DNA from 3 places in the Kitasatospora sp. NPDC004531 genome. Region 2 is predicted to be linked to each of the others. Evidence: riboswitches for the same ligand, from Rfam matches in the RefSeq annotation. Region 2 holds a riboswitch; each other region holds the start of a gene.
What was found. A riboswitch is a leader RNA that binds a small molecule or an ion and turns the genes downstream of it on or off. The one in region 2 is predicted to bind cyclic di-AMP.

Region 1 (7,657 bases), on a different contig from region 2:
CTGTTCTCCTTCACTCCCGGCCTCGGGCTGATGGCAGTGAGCGCCCACCGCTCCACCGAGCGCCGGTCCGCCGGCGAAGCGCCCAGCGCCGGTTTCCTTGCTCGGCCCCACCTGCTCCAGGTGTGGTTCATCGTGCCGCCGGTCCTGGCCCTGCTGATGGAGATCCTCTCGATCTCCCTGGGCCCATAAGCCTCTCCGGGCCGGCCGGGTCAGCCGCGCGGGCGGGTCAGCCGCGGGGATGGGTCTCGTACATCCGCACCGCCACGGTGACGCCGGCCGCTGCCGTCAGGGCGGCCACCGCCCAGATCGCGGTCGTCACGCCGTACGCGTCGGCCAGGATGCCCGCCAACAGGGCGCCGACCGCGAAGCCGCCGTCCCGCCAGAGTCGGTAGACACCGACGGCGCGCGCCCGCCAGGCCGGGTGGGCGACGTCGCCGATGACGGCCAGCAGCGTCGGGTAGACCAGGGCGGTGCCCGCACCGAGCAGCGCCTGGGCGGCGGCCCACACCGGGAAGCTGGTCCCGACCGCCACAAGGCCGAGCGCGACGGCCTGCAGCAGCATGCCGGCGGTGATCAGGTGCTTGCGTCCGATCCGGTCCGACCACCAGCCGGTGAGCATCTGCCCCGCGCCCCAGACCGCCGGGTAGAGCGCGGCCAGGACGCCGATCCGGCCGAGCCCCAGACCGTGGGCGGCGTACAGCAGCGGGAAGATGCCCCAGGCGAGGGCGTCGTTGAGGTTGTTGACCATGCCGGCCCAACTGGCACTGGACAGCGCCCGGTCGCCGAGGCTGGTGGTGCGGGCTATTCGGGCCGTGCTGAACGCCGCCGGGTCGTCCTCGCCCGTCCGCGCACGAGCGGCGCCACCGCCCAGGGCCGCAGCCACCGAGGCCGTGCCCACCGAGGCCGCATGGGCGGCGGCCTCCGCCCGGGCGTGCTCCCGGGTCTCCCGGACGGCGGCGACCGTGAGGCCGAGGCCGAGTGCGACGTAGGCCGCGCCCAGCAGGAACGGCTGCGGGCGCAGGCCCCAGTGGGCGGCTATCGCGCCGGTGGCCGTCGCGGTGACGGCCACCGCGAGGTAGCCGGCCGCTTCGTTGAGACCCATCGCGAGCCCGCGCCGGGCCGGGCCGACCAGGTCGATCTTCATGATCACGGTGGTGGACCACGTCAGGCCCTGGTTGACGCCGAGCAGGATGTTCGCCGCGACGATCCAGCCCCAGGTCGGCCCCCAGGCCAGCATCGCCGGTATCGGCAGCGCCACCAGCCAGCCCGCGATCAGCACCGGCCTGCGCCCGTACCGGTCGGAGAGGGTGCCGGCGAAGAAGTTGGTGACCGCCTTGGTCGCGCCGAACGCCAGGATGTACGTCAGCGCGCCCGTGTAGGCGGACAGGTGGAAGACCTGGTCGGCGAGCAGCGGCAGGACCGTCCGCTCCTGGCCGAGCATGCCGCCGACCAAGGCGTTGACCGCCACCAGCAGGCCGAATTGCGCGAGGTTGGCGCGCAGCCCGAGCCGGATCGGCCGGCCTGCGGGGCCGCCGGGCGCGGTGGCGCCCGGGGCGGCCGCCGAGGGCGGCAGTGGGCGCTGGGCCGGGACGGACATGGGTGGCTCCCAGGTGGTGCGTGGATCGTGGTGCGTGGACCGGTGCGCCGCGGGCGGTGTTCGGGCGGTGGCGCGTCCTCGATCATATTCCACTCTTTCATGGATTAATGGGAGAGGCGTCGGCCGACGGCTGTGCGGGCAGCCTCCGGACGGACGGGAGGGCGAGCAGGAGCAGGGCGGCGGGCACGGCCAGCGCGGTCATCCCGAACAGCGTCCGGTGCACGCCGATCCCGTCCGAGAGCGGGCCGGCGAGTATCAGGCCGAGCGGCATCAGGGCCACCGCGATCAGGTGGTCGTAGGAGCTGACCCGGGACAGCACCTGCTCGGGTATGTGCACCTGGAGCGACGTCTCCCACAGCACGAAGCACAGGGAGACGCCGACTCCCGTGCAGGCCTCCAGCGCGGCGATCACCGCGACCGGGGCGCCGGATCCGATGATCAGCGCCTGGCAGGAGGCGACCGCCATCGCGACGGCCGCCACCGCCATCGGTCGGGCCGGTTTCAGGCGGAAGGCGCAGACGTCCCCGACGATGGATCCGAGACCGAAGGCGGTGACCACCACCGCCCAGGCGCCGGCCCCGCCCCACTCCCGGTCCGCCAGGACCGGGCCGAGCACGAAGACCGAAGGCAGCACCACCACGTGGTAGACCGCCATCGCGAGCATGCCCGACCACACCCAGGACCGCCGGCGGACCTGCTGCCAGCCCACCCGCAGCTCGGCCAGGATCCCCAGCCGCTCCGCCCGCTCCGCGACGGCCGGCCCGCCCACCGCGCCGAGTCTCGCCAGCACAGCGGCGCTGGCCGCGAAGCTCGCCGCGTCCACCAGCAGGGCGCCGCCGGGCCCGGCCAGGGCGACCAGCGCACCGGCCAGCACCGGGCCGACCACCAGCCCCGCCGAGTGGACGAAACCGCGCAGCGCATTGGCCTCGCGCAGCCGTTCACTCGACACCACCAGTGGGAGCAGCCCCGTGGAGGCGGGCAGGAAGAAGGCGTCCGCCACTCCGAAGACCACCATGAGCAGCGCCAGCACGCCGACCCGGGCCGTCCCGGTGAGCAGCAGCACCGCCACGGCCGCCTGGACCGCGCAGCGCACCAGGTCGGAGACCAGCATGATCCACTGTCTGGGTATCCGGTCGGCCCAGACTCCGCCGATCAAGGTGAACACCAGCATCGGCACCAGGCCGGCCCCGGTGACCAGTCCGACATCGGCGGCCGACCCGCCGATCGACAGCACCGCGAACGGCAGCGCCACGAACGAGACCCGGTCGCCCAGGACGGACAACGACTGACCGACGAACAGACGGGCGAACTGGCGTTCCACCCGGAGCACTTCGGGAATCAGCACAGCCACGGGCACCTCCACAGCGGGTCGGGGAAAAGTGATCACCGCGATGGTAGGAACCCGCCGGACGGCCTGTCGCGTGATTTATCCGCAACGCCGAAAATGCCCCGATTGCAATCAACTTGCTTTCACCGCAAGGCAATTGACGTCGCATCGGCCCGCAACGGCCCGAATCCGGGCGCCCGCCTTCCCTGCCTCGCGCTCCCTCAATCCCACCGATCGGCCAGAGTTGAGCAGCCGACCGTCCGACCCGGGCAGTCCGCCTCCGACGCCGTCCGGCCGACGTGACATGGCCGTGATGAGGGCGCGATGCGCTTGTGATTGCTCCGTTCGAGTGAATAGGCTCGGTCCGGCCCGCACCGCCGGGCCCCGCGCGCGGCAACGCCGAACCCTGTCCGCCGTGTTGCGGTTCGACCACCACAACCCATGGGCAGGGACGGGGGAACCAGGTACGTCGCCGCCCCCACGGCTTGGGGTGAAGCCGCCCGCACCGGATCCGACCGGCGCACGGCGGCCGGGCCAGCCTCCCGGTCCGAACCCGACAGCTCACCTCGCAGGCGTGCGGAGAGGATCGGGCATGCTCTTCACGGGTTCCGGGCGTCACCGTCGACAGAGTCAGGCGGAGAAGGCCGCCGAGCGGGCGATCGCCGCAGCGGGCGTCGCCGGCGTCGGCCTCGCCCTTCCCCTGCTCGCCGTGACGGGTGCGCAGGCCGCACCCAGCTCGGTCTGGGACCGGGTCGCCGACTGCGAGAGCGGCGGCAACTGGAGTTCCGACCCGGGCAACGGGCTGTACGGCGGGCTCCAGATCACCGCCCAGCGCTGGATCGACTACGGCGGCACCCAGTACGCCGACCTGCCCAGCGGGGCCACCCGCAGCCAGCAGATCGTGGTCGCCGAACGCATCCTGGCCACCGAGGGCCCGCAGCCGTGGGCCTCGTGCGCCGACACCGCGAACCTGCGCGCGGCGAACGCCCCCGGTGTGGTGGACGACAACGACGCGGCGGACGAGTCGGGTTCGCTGCGCGGCGCGCGCGGTGCCGCGGCCGCCAAGACCGCCGCGGACGGCACGGTCGCCGAGCCGCACGCCGCGCCGGTGTTCTCCGGCCTGCCCGGCTACGACCCGATCTACCACGTGTACTGGTACCAGAAGAACGGCGCCTGGTTCTGGACCAGTCACCAGAGCCTGTACGAGCGCTACGTGCAGCTGACGCATCCGCAGCCGCCCACGAGCACGCCGGCTCCGGGCACCGCCCCGACCGCTCCGTCCTCCCCGACGCCCTCCACCGACCCGAGCACCACCCCGGGCACCACCCCTGGCAGCACCCCGAGCCCGACCACGCCCACCACCCCCGAGAACGGCAGCACGAACGGGAACGGCAACGGCGCCGAGAACGGCAACGGCAACGGCACAGGCACGGGCACGGGCACCGACAACACCCAGGGCCAGAGCGGCGCCGGCGCCAACCCGTCGCCCACCCCGTCCACCGAGCCCAGCGGCACCCCGGGCCAGCCGTCCGCCGGCACCCCGGCCCCGAGCACGCCCACGCCCGGCACCCCGTCCGCCGACGCCCCGGCCCCGGCCGCGTCGTCGTCCCCGCAGCCGTACACCGTCGGCCCGGGCGACTCGCTCGCGAAGATCGCCCGCAGCCACGAAGTGAACGGCGGCTGGAGCGAGCTCTACAAGAGCAACCAGCAGGTGGTGGGCGAGAACCCGGACCTGATCCACCCGGGCCAGGTGCTGAACCTGGGCTGACGGCGACCCGGCCGAGCCGCCGTCACTTCGGGACGGCGGCCAGCCCGGTGCAGCCGCGCAGGCCGTCGCGACGTTGCTGGGCGGCCTTCGCGGCGCTGCCGGTCTGCGGAACGGGCACGCCCCGGCCGTCGATGTGCGCCGGGGTGAACGTTTCGCCGGTCACCCGCCCGTCGGTGGTGATGGTGAGCGTGGTGACGCCGGTTTCGTCGGAGGCGGTGTAGTTCGAGGTGCCGTACCAGAGGAAGTTGCCGAAGCCGTACGCCACGTAGGTGTTCCCGAGCATGCCCGCCCCGAGCATGGTGTGGGCGTGGGTGCCGACCACGGCGGTGGCGCCGGCCGCGGCAAGCTTCTTGGCGAGCGCGCTCTGGGCCGCGGTCGGGCAGGCCACGCCCTCGTCGCCCCAGTGCAGGTAGACCAGTACCACGGGTGCCTGCGCCTTCGCCTCGGTGACGGCGCGCAGCAGCGACCTCTCGTCGAACGCCGAGGCGATGCCGGGCTTGTGGTCGCCCGCGCGCCACTTCTGGTTGGTGAGTTCGTCGACCTGGCTCGCCGCCAGCACGGCGACCTTCGTGCCGCGCACGGTGGCGATGTGCGGCGCGAAGGCCTCGGCCGCGTCCTTGCCGATGCCGACCAGCGGGATCGGGGAGCCGGCCTTGGCGGCGAGGGTGTCGGCGAGGCCGTCGGCGCCGAAGTCGACGGCGTGGTTGTTGGCCTGGGAGAGCACGTCCACCCCGGCGTCCTTGAGCGCGGTCAGCGCCTTCGGGCTGGTGCGGAAGGTGTACGTCTTGGGTTCGGGCTTGCCGCGGCCGGTGATCGCGGTCTCCAGGTTGAGCACGGCGAGGTCGGCGGCGGACAGCGTCCGGGCGATCGGCCCGAGCGCGGTCTCGGCGGCGGGGGCGCTCAGTCGGGAGGCGGTCCGGCCCTCGAAGTGCACGTCACCGGCGAAGGCCACGGTGATGCTGCCCGCCGCGCCTTCCGAGGCCGAGGCGCTCGGAGCCGAACTCCCCGGAGCAGGACCGCTCGGAGCCGGAGCCGCGTCACTCGAAACACCCGCTCCCGCGCTCCCGGAGGGCGGGCCGACAGGTGCTCCGCTCGACTCCGCCCCGCCGCACCCGGCGACGGCGGCGAGCAGCAGGATGGCGGCAGCAACAGTGCCGATCGGCGTGCGACGCATGGTGATCCCCCCGGATCGTTCGGTGCGTCGCACTGTATCCGCACAACTCCCGCCCCGGAAGGCCGTTTCCGCACCGAACGATCACGACCGAACGATCACCCACCGGGCCACCACCGGCCGGCCGCCGGGAGCCCGCTCAGGCGATGACGCCCGCCGCGCGCAGCAGCCACCGGTTGGCGGGGCCGACCAGTCCCGCCCGGCCCAGCACGCCGATCACCTTCTGCGCCATCTCGATCTTGGTGCTGCGCCAGTGCGGGTTGGCCTTGGCGACGGCCTGGCCGACCTTGGGGTCGATGCCGACGGCGGAGTAGACCCGGGGGTGGATCAGCGCGGTGGTGGCGAAGTAGATGACCACGCCGAGGAAGAACTGCTCCCACCGCCGCTGCACGAACCCGAGGCGCTTGCGGACGAGTTCCTCGCGGGCGTAGCTGATGTGCCGGGCCTCTTCGATCACGTGGATCCGGGAGACCTGCCGGGTGAGCGGCTGGAGGGTGTCGTCGTTCATCACTTCGCGCTGGAAGGCGTCCAGGATCTCTTCGACGTACATGGTGCCGCCGAAGGTCTGGCTGTGGGTGGAGATCGCCTTGAACAGCCGTCCGAGGTTGTGGGCGACGAATCCGGTGCCGTACGCGGGAGCGCCCATCTTGGCGATCATCCGGGCGAACATGATCGAGTGCCGGCACTCGTCGGCGATCTCGGTGAGCGCGTACTGGACGTGGTTGCTGGTGGGGTCGCGGTCGAAGGCGTGCCGCAGCAGCATCTGCATGAGGATCTCCTCGAACCAGATGCCGACGCTGGCGATCGAGGCGACCTCGTGCTTGGAGAGTTCGATGCGCTCGTCCTCGGTCATCCGCTCCCACAGGGCGGTGCCGTAGAGGGAGAGGTGCCGGGGCGGGCAGTAGTAGGCGCCGGGGACGGGGTCGGCGTCCCAGTCGACGTCCTTGAGCGGGTCGAAGGAGAGCTTCGCGGAGGAGGCGAGCAGGCGTTCGGCGGTGCGTTCCCGGTCGGGGGCGGTGCGCTCGCGGGCGGGAGCGCCGGGGGTGGCGGCGGGCTGGGGCGGCATGCCGGCTCCTTCGCGGTGGGGTGGAGTCGAGGGATGGAACGGTGCCTGCCGCGAAGGTAGAAGTTATTAGACTCCCCGTCAATACACTGCGCACAAGGAGGTGCTCGTCGCCGCTCCGCGGATCCGTCAGCCGCGCCAGGCGGCCGGGTCGGCCCAGGCCGCCAGCACCCGTCCGCTGACGAAGCGCCGCGGCGTGCCGTCCACCGGGTCGGTGAACTCCAGCGAGCGGGCCAGCAGTTGGAGCGGACGCCGGTAGTCCTCGGGGTCCTGCGCGGGCAGCAGCCGCGGGTAGATGGGGTCGCCGAGGATCGGCAGGCCGAGCCCGTTCATGTGCACCCGCAGCTGGTGGGTGCGGCCGGTGCGCGGGGCGAGCCGGTAGCGGCCGAGTCCGTCGCGGGCGGCCAGCAGCTCGATCCGGCTCTCGGCGTTCGGCTCGCCGGGCACCCGGTAGGCGTCCAGCCGGCCGTGGTCCTTGACCAGCCGGTCGATCACGGTGGTCGGCAGGCTCACCGCGGGGTCGTGCCGGGCTATCGCCTCGTAGGTCTTGACGGCCTCCCGCCGTTCGAACAGTCCCTGGTAGGCGCCCCGGCAGGCCGGGTCGGCGACGAACAGCACCACGCCGGCGGTGAGGCGGTCCAGCCGGTGCGCGGGGCTGAGCCGGGGCAGGCCGAGGTCGCGGCGCAGCCGGGCGAGCGCGGTCTCGGTGGCGTGGCTGCCGCGCGGCGTGG
Region 2 (7,657 bases):
ACCAGGTCGTACGCGGTGGAGAAGTCCTCGGTGGACGGCGGCGCGGTCGGCGTGACGGCGAGCTCGTCGCCCGCCTGCCAGCCCTCGGGCGCGGCGGCCAGCCGCAGCGTGGTCTCACCGGCCCTCAACTCCCCGGCGGCCCGCACCCAGGCGGTCCGGGGCGCGCCGTCGAGCCGCAGGTAGCCGCTGCCGGTGACCCACAGGCCGGTGTCGGTGTCGACGACGGTCATGCCGCCGCCCTGGAAGCGCCGTTCGTCGATCCCGGGAAAGCGCAGCGTGTGCGTGTGCGCCGTCTCCGGGGCCAGCGCCAGCACCCCGCGCACCTCGACGTTGCCCGCGCTCTCCAGGGTCAGCGACCGGTCCTTGGCGAACACCAGCGAACCCGACGCTTCGATCAGCAGCGAGCCGACCCGGGCGTCGGCGTCCAGCACCACCCTGTCCGCGATCCGCACCGCGCTCCCGGGCCCGGGCGCCTTCCCACCCCACCCCTTGGCGTCCGACCACTTCCGCCCGCCGTCGTCCACCCCGCGCGGCCCGGCCGCCACCGTCGCCCCCGCCAACGACTGCCGCAGCACCACTCCCCCACCGACCGCCGTCACCGTCCCGACCGCCAGCCAGGTCAGCACCCGCCGCCGACTCAGCACCGGCCTCCGGTGCCGCCCGATCTCCCACTGCTCCACGATGGCCGCCTCCCGAACCGCACGCAGGGACTCCGAATCGGTCGGGGGCAGCATAGGTGGCGGGCGCGAACAGAATAGGAGAGTTCCGCACCGGTTAAGCATTCTGACGTACCGTCATCCGCCAGTTCGGCAGAAAGCGTCCGCGCGCACATTTCCGCGGCCCGTCGCAGCAGAAGGACAGAACCTTTCGGATCGCGCCACGGACCCGATCACAAACGCCACCAAGGCGAACATTTACTCACCTGGCGGCATAGCCACCCAAAACGGACACAAGATCGCCAACTCCCTGACGGCACAGCAGTTCTCACCATGCGCACGAGAGTTCACCGGAAACTCCTTGATCATATTTTTCGGCCGCAGTGAGGCCGGTCACAGGCATTTGCGAATTCTCCTTAAATCCGCTTAATCTCCTGCCCACGTTCGTGGACACACGGACCCAGTTCGCCCGGAACGCCGAATCCTGCCGCCGGGCGGACCGGCTCATGCGAAACGCACCGCGGCAGGGGCGGGGGAACCAGGTAAGTCGCCCTGGGGCGGTCCTGACGGACCGGTCCGGGGCTTGGGGTGAAGCCGGGCGCGCCGAGAGGTGCGCGCGGCCGGGCAACTCCGGCCCGAATCCGACAGCTCACCTCGCAGGCGTGGGAGAGGAACGCATCTTCATGCTGCCCGTCAGCGCCAAGCGCGCCCGCCGTCTGATCGCCACCACCGGTGTGGTCGGCATCGGCCTCTCGATCCCCTGCCTGACCGCCGGCACCGCCTCCGCCGCCTCGGTGGCCACCTGGGACAAGGTCGCCCAGTGCGAGTCCAGCGGCAACTGGTCCATCAACACCGGCAACGGCTTCTACGGCGGCCTCCAGTTCACCGCCTCCACCTGGGCGGAGTTCGGCGGCACCGCGTACGCCGCGCGCGCCGACCTGGCCTCCAAGGACCAGCAGATCGCCGTCGCCGAGAAGGTACTCGCCTCCCAGGGCCCCGGCGCCTGGCCGGTGTGCTCGATCCAGGCCGGCCTGACCAAGGGCGGCGAGGCCCCGCAGGTCGACACCTCCGCCAAGTCCTCCGGTTCGCAGGACGCCGCGCAGAAGCCCGCCGCCCAGCCGCAGGCCCAGCAGCAGAGCCAGGCCCCGAAGCAGCAGCAGCCGCAGGCCCAGCAGCAGCACCAGGCCCAGAGCCGCCCGCAGGCCGCCCCGCAGGCCGCCAAGGCCGACGGCAGCTACACCGTGGTGGCGGGCGACTGGCTGTCCGCCATCGCGCAGCGCCAGCACGTCGAGGGCGGCTGGCAGAAGCTGTACGACCTGAACCGCGACGTTCTCACCGAGGGCCCGGACATGATCTACCCGGGTCAGCAGCTGGCGCTCGGCAACGTCGCGGTCGCCGAGGCCCCGGCCAAGGACTCCGCGCCGGCCGCCAAGTCCTCCTCCAACAGCTCCACCTGGAAGAGCAACCGCTCCACCGCCCCGGCCCCCAAGCCCAGCACCCCGGCCAAGCCCAGCACCCCCGCGAAGAGCGCCCCCGCCAAGAGCGCCACCACGGCGACCACCACGACCACCACGACCAGCACCACCGCCGCCTCCAAGGCGACCGGTTCGAAGGCCGCGGCGATCGACTTCGCGCTGTCCAAGGTCGGCCAGCCGTACATCTACGGCGGCACCGGCAACGGCGGCTGGGACTGCTCGGGTCTGACCCAGGCCGCGTTCCGCCAGGCCGGCATCAGCCTGCCGCGGGTCGCCGCCGACCAGGCCGACTACTCGACCCGGGTGTCGCTGAACAACCTGCAGCCGGGCGACCTGCTGTTCTGGTCGAACAACGGCGCCAACTCGGGCGTCTACCACGTGGCGATCTACATCGGCGACGGCAAGTACGTCGAGGCCGCGAACCCGAAGTCGGGCGTGCGCACCGAGACCGTCGCCAACTGGGCGCCGGACTTCGCGGGTCGCGTCTGACGCCTCGCAACACCCCGCACGGCGGAACACCGCTGCCCCCGGAGACCTGGTCGGCTCCGGGGGCAGCCGCCTATCCTCACCCCCGAAGGGCTGTGCCGCCGACCCCTGGAAGCGGAGCAATGTCGAAACTGACCATCACCCTGGACGCCGACCTCGCCCTGGAGGCGATGATCCGCCTCGGCGCGAGCAGCCCGCAGGACGCGGTGGAGCTGCTGCTGCGCGACTACCTCGCCACCGACCGCCGCACCCAGGCCCGCACCGGCGGCAGCCGCGACGGCGAGCGCTTCACCGGGCCCGCCCCCTCGGCCGAAGAAGGATGACCGCGCCAAACCCCTTGCCCGCCAAAGAACTTACCGTCTGGTAAGTCATCAGCGAAGTCCCTACCCTGGGCGAACCCTCACCCCACCCAAGGGAGTTCGCTGATGGCACACCCCCTCACCCGTGCCGCCCGCGCCGAGCACCTGCGCGACCGCGCCCCCGTCGAAGTGCGGCGCGCGAACGGCCGCGTCGTCGAGGCCCGCACCCCGCCGCTGGCCCCGCCGCCGGACGCCGGCAGCCTCGCCGACCTGCCCTTCCGCAACGCCGAACTCGCCCCCGACGCCGAGGTGTTGACCAGGCGCACCGCGGACGGCGGCTGGCAGCGGGTGACGGCCCGGCAGTTCGCGGACGAGGTGGCGGCCACCGCCCGCGGCCTGATCGCGGCAGGGGTGCGGCCGGGCGGGCGCATCGTGCTGATGTCCCGCACCCGCTACGAGTGGACGCTGCTGGACTTCGCGGCCTGGGCGGCCGGCGCCTGCCTGGTTCCGGTGTACCCGACCGCCGCCGTCGAGCAGGCCGAGTGGATCCTGCGCGACTCGGACGCGGTGCTGGCGGTCGCGGAGGACGCCGGCACCACCGAGGCGCTGACCGTGGCGATCGCCCGCACCGGCGGCACGGTGCCGCTGTGGCGACTGGACGAGAACGCCCTCGCCGCCCTCGCCGAGCTCGGAAAGGCCGTCCCCGCCGAGGAGTTGACGCGGCGCAGGCAGGCACTTCGCCCGGAGTCCGAGGCCACCCTGATCTACACCTCCGGCACCACCGGCCACCCCAAGGGCTGCCGACTGACGCACGCCAACTTCCTCACCGAGGCGGCGAACTGCCACGCCCTGCTGGAGCCGGTGTTCAGCGCGGCGACCGGCGAGGCCCCGTCCACCCTGCTGTTCCTGCCGCTGGCCCACGTGCTGGGCCGGATGATCCAGGTGACCTGCGTGTTCGGCCGGATCCGGTTCGGCCACAGCCCGTCCCTGAAACCCGCCGAACTCCGGCCCGACCTGGCCGCGTTCGGCGCCACCTTCCTGGTCGGCGTGCCCTACCTGTTCGAGAAGATCCACCAGTTGGGCCGGGCCGAGGCGCAGGCGAAGGGCGCGGTGCGGGTCTTCGACCGGGCGGCGGAGGTCGCCGTCCGCTACGCCCGCGCCGAACTCGCCGCGCTGGCGGGCGAGGGCAGCCCGGCGCCGCTGTCGCTGCGCCTCGCCCACGGCCTGTACGACGCCCTGGTGTACCGCCGGGTGCGGCAGGCGATGGGCGGGCGGATCAGGTACGCGATCAGCGGCGGCTCCTCGATCGACCCGGAACTGCTGCTGTTCTTCGCCGGCGCGGGCGTGCTGGTCTACGAGGGCTACGGGCTGACCGAGACCACCGGCCCGTCCACCGTGAACCCGCCGCTGCGGCCCCGCCCGGGCACCGTGGGCCCGCCGGTACCGGGCAGCGCGGTGCGGATCGCCGACGACGGCGAGGTGCTCCTGAGCGGCGGCCAGCTCTTCGACGGCTACCACGAGCTGGGCGCCGACCGCGCCCACCGAACCGACACCACCCACCAGCCCGACCCCGCGCACCAGGCCGACCCCGCCCGCCGCCCCGACCGCGCCCAGTGGTTCGCCACCGGCGACCTGGGCCGCCTCGACGACGACGGCTACCTGACCATCACCGGCCGCAAGAAGGAGATCCTGGTGACCTCCGGCGGCAAGAACGTCTCCCCCGGCCCGCTGGAGGACCGGCTGCGCGCCCACCCGCTGATCAGCCAGTGCCTGGTGGTCGGCAACGGCCGCCCGTACGTCGGCGCGCTGATCACCCTCGACCCGGAGGCCGTGGAGCAGTTCCTGCGCCTGAACCCGCCGACCCCCGCCGCCACCCCGACCCCCGCCGCCGCCCCGGCCGTGGACGTGACCAGCGCCGTCCCCGCCCACCCCGCCGTGCTGGCCTCGCTCGCCGAGGCGCTGCGTGGGGTCAACTCGACCGTCTCGCGCGCCGAGTCGATCCGCCGGGCGCGCGTGGTCGGCGGCGACTTCACCGAGGAGCGCGGCCTGCTCACCCCGTCCCTCAAGGTCCGCCGGCAGGCCGTCCTCACCGCCTACCGCCGCGACCTCGAACAGCTCTACAGCTGAACGACGCGGCCCCCGCTCCGCGAGGAGCGAGGGCCGCGATTCGCCAACGCCAACGGTCAGTTGCGCGGCCCGGAACCCGTGGACCCGCGCATCACCAGCTCCGGCTGGAACATGAACTCGGAGCGCTGCGCCGGGTTTCCGCCGACCTCCTCCAGCAGCGCGTCCACGGCCGCCGTCGCCATCGCCTCGACCGGCTGCCGCACGGTGGTCAGCGGCGGCTCGGTGAACGCTATGAGCGGCGAGTCGTCGAACCCGACCACCGAGACGTCCTGCGGCACCGACAGCCCGCGCTGCCGCACCGCGCGGATCGCGCCGAGCGCCATCATGTCGGAGCCGCAGACGATCGCGGTGCAGCCCTTGTCGAGCAGCGCCTGCGCGGCGGCGTGCCCGCCCTCCACGCTGAACAGCGTGTGGTGGACCAGGTCGGCGGCTTCCTCGGCGGTGCGCCCGGTGAGCTGCTGGAGCGCGGCGGTGAAGCCTTCGATCTTGCGCAGCACGGGGACGAAGCGCTTCTGCCCGACCGCCAGCCCGATCCGGTCGTGGCCGAGTTCGACCAGGTGCTGCACGGCCATCCACATCGCGGCCCGGTCGTCCGGCGAGATGAACGGCGCGGCGATCTTCTCGCTGTAGCCGTTGATCAGCACGAACGGCACCTGCCGACCGGACAGTTTGGCGTACCGGTCGTGGTCGGCGGTGGTGTCGGCGTGCAGCCCGGAGACGAACACGATGCCCGCGACGCCGCGTTCGACCAGCATCTCGACGAGTTCGTCCTCGGTGGAGCCGCCCGGGGTCTGGGTGCACAGCACCGGCGTGTAGCCGTGCCGGCTGAGCACCTGCTCGATGACCTGGGCGAGCGCCGGGAAGATGGGGTTGCTGAGCTCCGGGGTGATCAGTCCGATCAGCCCGGCGCTGCGCTGGCGCAGCCTGGTGGGCCGTTCGTAGCCGAGCACGTCGAGCGCGGCCAGCACCGTCTGCCGGGTGGTCGCGGAGACGCCCGCCTTACCGTTGAGTACGCGGCTGACGGTGGCTTCGCTGACCCCCGCCTGCGCCGCGATGTCGGAGAGTCGCGCCGTAGTCACGATCCCAGAGCCTACTGCGGCCATCTCAGACCGCCCACCACGTGGTGCTGTCGGCGGGCAGTTCGACCTGCTCCGCCTCGACCGGTTCGGCGGAGGACAGCAGCAGCCGGCCGGGCGCCGGGATCCGGACGGCCTCGCCGGTGACGTTCACGGTGCACACGAACGACCCTTCGGCGGCCTCGCGACGGAACATCAGCACGCCCTCGGGGGCGGCCAGCCACTCGACCTCGGTGCCGGCGCCGAGCGCGGGCTGCGCGCGGCGGACGGCCAGCGCGGAGCGGTACAGCTCCAGCGTCGAGGTCGGGTCACCGGTCTGGACCTCCACCGACAGCTCGGCCCAACCGGCGGGCTGCGGCAGCCAGCTGGGGCCGCCGGCGACCGGGCCGAACCCGTACGGGGCCTCGGTGCCGGACCACGGGATCGGGACGCGGCAGCCGTCGCGGTAGCCGTCCTGGCCGGCCTGCCGGAAGAACGACGGGTCCTGGCGGACCTCGTCCGGCAGGTCGGTGACGTCCGGCAGGCCGAGCTCCTCGCCCTGGTAGATGTACGCGGAGCCGGGCAGCGCGAGCATCAGCAGGGTGGCGGCGCGGGCCCGGCGCAGCCCGAGTTCGCGGTCGCCGGCGGTGCGGATCTGGGTGCCGAGGCCGGGCGGGTTGGCGAACCGGGTGGCGTGCCGGGTGACGTCGTGGTTGGACAGCACCCAGGTGGTGGGGGCGTCGACCGGGCGCATCGAGTCGAGCGACAGGTCGATCACCTCGCGCAGCTTGGCGGCGTCCCAATCGGTGCCCAGGTACTGGAAGTTGAACGCCTGGTGCAGCTCGTCGGGGCGGACGTAGTTGGCGGTGCGCTGGACGGTCGGGGTCCAGGCCTCGGCGACGCCGATCCGGTCGCCGGGGTACTCGTCGAGGATCTTGCGCCAGCTGCGGTAGATGGCGTGCACGCCGTCCTGGTCGAAGAACGGCATGACGTCGTTGCCGAGCAGCTTCAACTGGTCGTGGCTGCCGAGGTCGGGCAGGCCGGGGGCCTTGACCAGGCCGTGGGCGACGTCGATCCGGAAGCCGTCGACGCCCATGTCGAGCCAGAACCGCAGGATGGAGCGGAACTCGTCGGCGACGGCGGGGCTGTCCCAGTTGAAGTCGGGCTGCTCGGGCGCGAACAGGTGCAGGTACCACTCGCCGGGGGTGCCGTCGGGGTTGCTGCTGCGGGTCCAGGCCGGGCCGCCGAAGATGGACTCCCAGTCGTTGGGCGGGAGTTCGCCGCTCTCGCCCTTGCCGGGGCGGAAGTGGTAGCGCTCGCGCAGCGGGGAGCCGGGGCCCTCGCGCAGCGCGCGCCGGAACCACTCGTGCCGGTCGGAGGAGTGGTTGGGGACCAGGTCGACGATGATCCGCAGGCCCAGCTCGTGGGCGTCGCGGATCAGCCCGTCGGCGTCCAGCAGGGTGCCGAACATCGGGTCGACGGCGCGGTAGTCGGCGACGTCGTAGCCGGCGTCGGCCTGCGGGGAGGCGTAGAACGGCGACAGCCAGACCGCGTCCACG
Region 3 (7,657 bases), on a different contig from region 2:
CGAGGTTCTTGTGCTTGTACTCGGCCTGCGGGAAGCCGCGCATGCCGGCCACCACGTTGTCGCCGAGGACGGCGGCCTGACGGACGGCGTGCTGCGCGTTCGGCGGGCACCAGGCGCCCTCACCGGCGGCCAGGTCGGGGACCTGGGCGTTGTCGCCGGCCGCCCACACGTAGTCGAAGCCCTGGACCTGCAGGGTCGGCTTGGTGTCGACGTGGCCGCGCGGGCCGAGCGGCAGACCGAAGCGGTTGACGACCGGGTTCGGCTTCACGCCGGCGGTCCACACGATGGTCGAGGCGTCGAACTCCATGCCGTTCTTCAGCACCACGTGCTGGTCGACGCAGGAGTCCATCGAGGTCTCGATGTAGACCTCGATGTTGCGCTCCTCCAGGCGGCCCTTGGTCCACAGACCCAGGTCCGGGCCCATCTCGGGGAGGATGCGGTTGGCCGCCTCCACCACGATGAAGCGCATGTCGTCGCGGCTGACGGTCTTGTAGATCTTGGCGGCGTCGCGCGCCATGTCCTCGATCTCGGCGACCGTCTCGATGCCGGCGAAGCCGCCGCCGATGACGACGAAGGTCAGCGCCTTGCGGCGGACGTCCTCGTCGGTGGTGGACTCGGCCTTGTCCAGCTGCGCCATGACGTGGTTGCGGAGGCTGATCGCCTCTTCCACCGTCTTCATGCCGATGCCGTGCTCCGCCAGACCCGGGATCGGGAAGGTGCGGGAGACCGAGCCGGTCGCGACGACCAGGTACTCGAAGGGCAGTTCGTAGGAGTCGCCCGCCGCGGGCTGGATGGTGGCGACCTTGCGGGCGTGGTCCACCTCGGTCACGTGACCGGTGAGCACCTCCGCCTTCTTCAGGGCGCTGCGCAGCGGCGCGACGAGGTTGCGGGGGGCGACGTTGCCGCCGGCCGCCTCCGGGAGGAAGGGCAGGTACGTCATGTACGACCGCGGGTCGACGACCGTGACGGTCGCTTCGCCGTAGCGCATCTTCTTGAGGATGCGCATCGCGGCATACAGGCCGACGTAACCACCGCCGACAATGAGGATGCGAGGACGCTCCGTGGTGCTCATATCCGAAAGTATCCACCCCCGCCTGATGGGCCGTTCGTGAGGCCCATCACAAGCTCCTGGACACCGGCTGCTACACTGCGCGCCCGCACTTCCGCGCCCGGCCCTTCCCCCGCCCGCCACGGGCGGCCCGCCGTGATCGTCGGGGCACCCGGTGCCGCGCTGAGCAGCAACGATCCTTGCGGCACACGGGTTCCCGAGTGAGCATTCGATTTCTTCGGCATGAACGGCGCGTTGCCTGCGATCCCATGAACGAGTCGCCCCGGGCGCCTTCGGTCCCACATATCGGACGGACCGGACACCGCGCTGGGCCGAAAGGCCCGTTCGCCATGTGAAGAAATTCACGAAGCTTCTTGCCCCGACACGCCGGGAGGCCCCGGGAGGGCTTCCCGGGGCGCCCGGATCAGGCGATCGACCAGGCGATGCCGTCCAGGATGTCGTGCTCGGAGACCAGCAGCTCGGCGGCCCCGGTGCGCTCCATGATCTCCAGCAGCACCAGCGCGCCAGCCGCGATCACGTCGACCCGGCCGGGGTGCATCACGGGGACGGCGGCCCGCTCGGCGTGCGAGGAGTGCAGCAGCCACTGGGCGGTGTCCCGGACCTGCTGGACGGTCAGCACCGCGTGGTGGATCCGCTCGGAGTCGTAGCCGGGCAGTTCCAGCGCGATCCCGGCGACCGTGGTGACCGTCCCGGCCAGGCCGACCAGGGTGGCGCCCTCGGTCAGCGGGACGCTCGCCGCCACGGTGTCCAGCGCGGCCCGGATGTCGGCCCGGGCGGCGGCGATCTGCTCCTCGGTGGGCCGGCCGCCCGCGAAGTGACGCTCGGTCATCCGCACGCAGCCGATGTCCATCGAGTGCGCGGCCCGCACGTCCTGCTCGCCGAGCACGAACTCGGTGGAGCCGCCGCCCAGGTCGAACACCAGGTACGGCGGGCGGTGCGGGCCGCCGAGCAGCTCGCGGGTGGCGCCGGTGAAGGACAGCCGGGCCTCCTCGTCGCCGCTCACCACGCTCGGGGTGACGCCCAGGATCTCCTTGACGCCGGCGGTGAACTCGGCGGCGTTCTCGGCGTCCCGGGAGGCCGAGGTGGCGACCATCCGGATCCGCTCCGGGCCGACCCCGTAGGCGGCGATGACCTCCGCGTACTCGCGGCAGGCCGCGAAGGTGCGGGCCAGTGCCTCGGGGTGCAGCCGGCCGGTCCGGTCGACGCCCTGGCCGAGCCGGACGATCAGCATCCGGCGGTCGAGGTCGGTGATCTCCCCGGTCTCCGGATCCAGGTCGGCGATCAGCAGGCGGATCGAGTTGGTGCCGCAGTCGATCGCGGCGACCCGGGTGGTGCTCACGACTCGTCACCCTCCACTGCGTCCTCGGCGGCCTCGGCGTCCCCGGCGGCCTTGCGGGCGGCGGCGCGCTCGGCGGTCAGCGCCTCCTTGGCGGCGATCGTCGCGGCGTGGTCCTCGGCCTTGGCGCGGTTGCGGGCGACCCGCTCACCGGCGGCCTCGACCTCGGCCGGGCTGACGCACGGGCCCTTGGCCCACCAGTCCTCCAGCATGCCGATCGCCTCGTCGCCGAGCGGGTTGACGCCCTCGCCGGCCGCCAGCGAGTGGCCGACCAGCACGTGCAGGCACTTGACCCGGTCGGGCATGCCGCCGGCGCTGGGGAAGCCCTCCAGCACCTCGATGGCGTCCCGGCGGGCGATGTAGTCCTCGTGCGCGGCCCGGTAGGCGGCGGCCAGCTCCGGGTCCTCGGCGAGCCGGGCGGTCTGCTCCTTCATCACGCCGTCCGCCTCCAGGGTGCCGATCAGCGAGGCGGCCTTGGGGCAGGTCAGGTAGTAGAGCGTCGGGAACGGCGTGCCGTCGGGCAGCCGGGGCGCGGTCTCCACCACGTCCGGGTTGCCGCACGGGCAGCGGTGCGCGACGGAGCGCAGGCCGCGCGGGACCCGGCCGAGCTGGGCGGCGATCGCGGCGACGTCTTGGTCGGAGACAGGAGGGTTCTGGTGGCTCATCAGCAGTCTGTTCGTCAGGTGGGGGGCGGGTGTCAGGGTGCCGCGGGCGGGGCGGCGAGTGCGGTGTCGGCGGCGTCCACCGAGTCCCAGAAGGCGGAGTACCAGGGGCGGGCGGCCTTGGGCCGGCCGGCGCCGTCCGAGGAGGACTGCTTGTCGCCCGGCGCGGGCGGCGGGGCCACCGACACGAACGGGGTCTCGCCCGGCAGCGCGTAGTGCAGCCGCTCCCGGGCCTGGGCCTTGACGTACTCCGGGTCCTGCCAGCGGGCCTTGGCCCGGCGCAGTTCGTCGACCTGCTGGCGGGCGTGTTCGGCCTTGGCCCGCTGATCGGCGATCTCCGCGCGCTGCGCGATGTACTGCCGGGTCGGGTAGGCGAGTATCGCCACCAGCGAGCACAGGACGAGCACCAGCACGGTGGCCCGGCTGGTGAAGCGCGGGCGCGCCGCCAGTCCGGGGATCCTCCACTTGGCCATCTGGTCGCCCCTCCTGCGCATGCCGGTGCCCCGGCCCACCCTACGCGGTGGAGGCCGGGGCACCGGTCACAACAGGCTCAGCGGCTGGATCAGCCCTTGCTGTGCTTACTTGTCCGCGGAGCGGAAGCGCGGGAACGCGCCGCGGCCCGCGTACTCGGCGGCGTCGTCGAGGATCTCCTCGATGCGCAGCAGCTGGTTGTACTTGGCGACGCGCTCGGAGCGGGCCGGGGCTCCGGTCTTGATCTGGCCGCAGTTGGTGGCGACGGCGAGGTCGGCGATGGTGACGTCCTCGGTCTCGCCGGAGCGGTGCGACATCATGCAGCGGTAGCCGTTGCGCTGGGCCAGCTCGACGGCGTCCAGGGTCTCGGTGAGCGAGCCGATCTGGTTGACCTTCACCAGCAGCGCGTTGGCGGTGCCGGTCTCGATGCCCTTGCGCAGGCGCTCCGGGTTGGTGACGAACAGGTCGTCGCCGACCAGCTGGACCTTGTCGCCGAGCTTGTCGGTGATGGCCTTCCAGCCGTCCCAGTCGGACTCGTCCAGCGGGTCCTCGATGGAGACCAGCGGGTAGGCGGCGACCAGCTCGGCGTAGTACTCGACCAGCTCGGCGGCCGACAGCGGCTTGCCCTCGAACTGGTAGGCGCCGTCCTTGTAGAACTCGGAGGCGGCGACGTCCAGGGCGAGCGCGACGTCCTTGCCCGGGGTGTAGCCGGCCTTCTTGATGGCCTCGGTGATGAGGTCCAGGGCCTCGCGGTTGGAGTCCAGGTTCGGGGCGAAGCCGCCCTCGTCGCCCAGGCCGGTGGACAGCCCGCGCTCCTTCAGCACGCCCTTGAGGGTGTGGTAGACCTCGACGCCCCAGCGGACGGCCTCGGAGAAGGACTCCGCGCCGATCGGGGCGATCATGAACTCCTGGATGTCGACGTTGGAGTCCGCGTGCGAGCCGCCGTTGAGGATGTTCATCATCGGGACGGGCAGCACGTGGGCGTTCGGGCCGCCCAGGTAGCGGAACAGCGGCAGGTCGCTGGCCTCGGAGGCGGCGTGCGCGACGGCCAGCGAGACGCCGAGGATGGCGTTGGCGCCGAGCGAGGACTTGTCCGGGGTGGCGTCCAGGTCGAGCATGGCCTGGTCGATCAGGCGCTGCTCGGTGGCGTCGTAGCCGACCAGCTCCGGGCCGATCTGCTCGATGACGGCCAGCACGGCCTTCTCGACGCCCTTGCCGAAGTAGCGGTTCTTGTCGCCGTCGCGGAGCTCCAGCGCCTCGAAGGCGCCGGTGGAGGCGCCCGAGGGGACAGCCGCACGACCGGTGCTGCCGTCGTCGAGACCGACCTCGACCTCGACCGTGGGGTTGCCGCGGGAGTCGAGGATCTCACGGGCTACGACGACATCAATGGACGGCACGAGGCATCTCCTAGCGGAAGCGGATGTGTGGTCGTTACGCCCAGAGCCTAGCCGCAGACATCCCCGCGGCCACGCCCGGCCGGGCTCCGTCTCACCGTGTGGCCCGGCTACTCACTGGTAGTTCACCTGTTTGCCCGCCGCCGGATCGCTCCGGACGGCGCGAACTGTGCTGCGCGCGCCCGGAGCGGACGGATCATCGGTCGGGCCGGCGCCGGACCGGCCGCGGGGGTCAGAGCGAGAGCACCTGGCCGGGGACGATCAGGTCGGGGTTGCCGCCGATCACGTTGCGGTTCGCCTGGAACAGCTTCTCCCAGCCGCCGGACAGGTGCTGCCGGTCGGCGATCTGGGACAGCGTGTCGCCCTGCCGCACCGTGTAGGTGCCGCCGAGGGCCTGCGAGGTGGTGGCCGGCTTCGGCGACTTGTAGCTCTGCTGCGGCTGCTGCGCCTTGGGAGCCTGCTGCTGCGCCTTCGGCTGGGCCTTCGGCGTCTTGGTGGCCTTGGTCGACTGCTGCTGCGGCGCGGTGGAGCGCTGCTCCGAGCGGGAGGCGGTGTCCTGGGAGCCGCTGCCGCCGCCCTTGGTCAGGCCGGCCTTGACCGAGCAGACCGGCCAGGCGCCGGGGCCCTGGGAGGCGAGCACCTTCTCGGCCACCGAGATCTGCTGGGCGCGGCTGGCCTGGTCGGCGCGGGAGGCGTACTGGGCGCCGCCGTAGGCACGCCAGGTGGAGGAGGAGAACTGCAGGCCGCCGTAGTACCCGTTGCCGGTGTTGATGGACCAGTTGCCGCCGCTCTCGCACTGGGCGACCTTGTCCCAGGTGGAGGCGGGCGCGGCCGCCGCGCCGGTGGCGGACAGCAGCGGCAGGGCCAGGCCCACGGAGGCCACGCCGGCTGCGGCGACGGCCTTCTCGGCCTTGGTGCTACGACGATGGCGGCCGGAACCGGTGAACAGCATGGGACTTCCTCTCCGCACGCCTGCGAGGTGAGCTGTCGGGTTCGGACCGGGAGGCTGGCCCGGCCGCCGGGGAGTCGGGACGCGACTGCTGCGTCCGCTCCCGGGCGGCTTCACCCCGAGCCGTCAAAACTGCGACGGCGTTCACACCTTGGGTCCCCCGCTCCTGTCCGAATTCCTGGTCGGTGTCCCGAGGACGCGGCGGACAGGACTCGGCGTGCCGCGATCGGGGCCCACAGCTGCGGGCAAATCGGAGAGTAAGCAGACCTGATGAGCAATCACAAGCTCATATATCCACCATCACGCCGAAATTACGGACCTTCACTTCTCGTGCACAAACCGTCCACGTATGTCCGTATTGCCCGGGGCGGGGGCGCACCGCGCGCCCCTGGCAGGGGAGTTGGCGGTCACGGACCGGAGCTGGGCGGCGGCGGTCGAAACCGGGTCAGCGGGGCGTGAAGGAGACCGGGAGTTCGCGCAGCCCGCGCATGATCAGGCCGCCGCGCCAACGGAGTTCGGCCGGGTCGGCGGCGAGCTGGAGATCCGGCAGCCGTGTCAGCAGTGTGCCGATCGCGCGCTGCCCTTCGAGCCGGGCCAGCGGCGCGCCGATGCAGTAGTGGATGCCGTGTCCGAAACCCAGGTGCGGATTGTCCGCGCGGGCCAGGTCGAGGGTGTTCTCCGCCGCGAACCGGGCCGGGTCGCGGTCGGCGGCGGCCAGCACCACCAGCACCGGGTCGCCCACCGGGATGTCCACCCCGCCGATGCTCAACGGCCGGGTGGCGAACCGCCAGGTGGCCAGCTCCACCGGGCCGTCGTAGCGCAGCAGTTCCTCGATGCCGGTCTCCAGCAGGCCGGACTCGCCGCGCTCCAACGAGCCCTGGAGCAGGGCGCGTTGGCCGGGGTTGCGGAAGAGGGCGAACAGTCCGTTTCCGACCAGGTTGATGGTGGTCTCGAAGCCGGCGAAGAGCAGGATGAAGGCCATCGCCGCGGCCTCGTTCTCGCTGAGGTGCTCGCCGTGGTCACTGGCCCGGATCAGGCCGGAGATCAAGTCGTCGCCCAGGTCGGCCCGTTTGCGGTGGATCAGGTCGGCCAGGTAGGCGCGGATCTGCTTGACGGCCCGGCCCACTCCCCCGCGCTTGCCGCCGGTGTGGCGGATCATCATGCCCGCCCAGTCGCGGAGTTCGTCCTGGTCCTCGGCGGGGACGCCCAGCAGGTCGCAGATCGCGTAGATCGGCAGCGGGAAGGCGAACTCGTGGATCAGGTCGGCCTCGCCGCGCCCCGCGAAGGAGTCGATCAGGCGGTCGGTGAGCTGCTGCACCCGCGGCTCGAACTCGGCGACCCGGCGCGGGGTGAAGGCCTTCGACACCAGGCGGCGCAGCCGGGTGTGGTCCGGCGGGTCGATGTTCAGCAGGTGCGTCATCAGGTCGGCCTGGCGCTCGCCCGGGATGCCCACCCGGCCGGTGCGGTGGGCCTGTTCGCTGTGGTGCGCGGGGTTCTTGGAGAGCCGGGAGTCGGCGAGCGCCTGCCGGGCGTCCGCGTACCGGGTGACCAGCCAGGCCTCCACCCCGCTGGGCAGCGTGGTGCGGTGCACCGGGGAGTGCTCGCGCAGCCAGGCGTACGCGGGGTACGGGTCGGCGGCGAAGTCCCAGGTGAAGAGTTGCGGGTGGGCGTCGTGGGGCTGATCTGGCATGTCTTGACCGTATCTGGAACCGCCGTCGCGTGAATCCGGTCACCTGGCGGGTAATCCCTGTTGCGGAGCGTCGGGGCGAGCCTACG

Region 1: another riboswitch for cyclic di-AMP. It lies ahead of ACWEMJ_RS05030 (transglycosylase family protein); the one in region 2 lies ahead of ACWEMJ_RS22705 (transglycosylase family protein).
Region 3: another riboswitch for cyclic di-AMP. It lies ahead of ACWEMJ_RS29570 (transglycosylase family protein); the one in region 2 lies ahead of ACWEMJ_RS22705 (transglycosylase family protein).

What each region holds. Positions count from the first base shown of each region.
Region 1 is NZ_JBSGDD010000006.1:116,723-124,379, reverse strand. Features, by position in the region: gene ACWEMJ_RS05045 (hypothetical protein) at 1-189, shown strand, start outside; gene ACWEMJ_RS05040 (MFS transporter) at 227-1,597, opposite strand; gene ACWEMJ_RS05035 (MFS transporter) at 1,695-2,948, opposite strand; cyclic di-AMP (ydaO/yuaA leader) riboswitch at 3,345-3,513, shown strand; gene ACWEMJ_RS05030 (transglycosylase family protein) at 3,517-4,692, shown strand; gene ACWEMJ_RS05025 (CapA family protein) at 4,715-5,644, opposite strand; gene ACWEMJ_RS05020 (AurF N-oxygenase family protein) at 6,003-6,929, opposite strand; gene ACWEMJ_RS05015 (pseudouridine synthase) at 7,056-7,657, opposite strand, start outside.
Region 2 is NZ_JBSGDD010000060.1:12,833-20,489, forward strand. Features, by position in the region: gene ACWEMJ_RS22700 (hypothetical protein) at 1-680, opposite strand, end outside; cyclic di-AMP (ydaO/yuaA leader) riboswitch at 1,161-1,334, shown strand; gene ACWEMJ_RS22705 (transglycosylase family protein) at 1,319-2,620, shown strand; gene ACWEMJ_RS22710 (hypothetical protein) at 2,740-2,940, shown strand; gene ACWEMJ_RS22715 (AMP-dependent synthetase/ligase) at 3,043-5,043, shown strand; gene ACWEMJ_RS22720 (LacI family DNA-binding transcriptional regulator) at 5,100-6,146, opposite strand; gene ACWEMJ_RS22725 (glycoside hydrolase family 13 protein) at 6,148-7,657, opposite strand, start outside.
Region 3 is NZ_JBSGDD010000105.1:10,871-18,527, forward strand. Features, by position in the region: gene ACWEMJ_RS29545 (NAD(P)/FAD-dependent oxidoreductase) at 1-1,072, opposite strand, end outside; gene ACWEMJ_RS29550 (Ppx/GppA phosphatase family protein) at 1,473-2,408, opposite strand; partial or broken gene ACWEMJ_RS29555 (DUF501 domain-containing protein) at 2,558-3,070, opposite strand; gene ACWEMJ_RS29560 (FtsB family cell division protein) at 3,103-3,540, opposite strand; gene eno (phosphopyruvate hydratase) at 3,646-4,935, opposite strand; gene ACWEMJ_RS29570 (transglycosylase family protein) at 5,165-5,884, opposite strand; cyclic di-AMP (ydaO/yuaA leader) riboswitch at 5,888-6,075, opposite strand; gene ACWEMJ_RS29575 (cytochrome P450 family protein) at 6,327-7,571, opposite strand.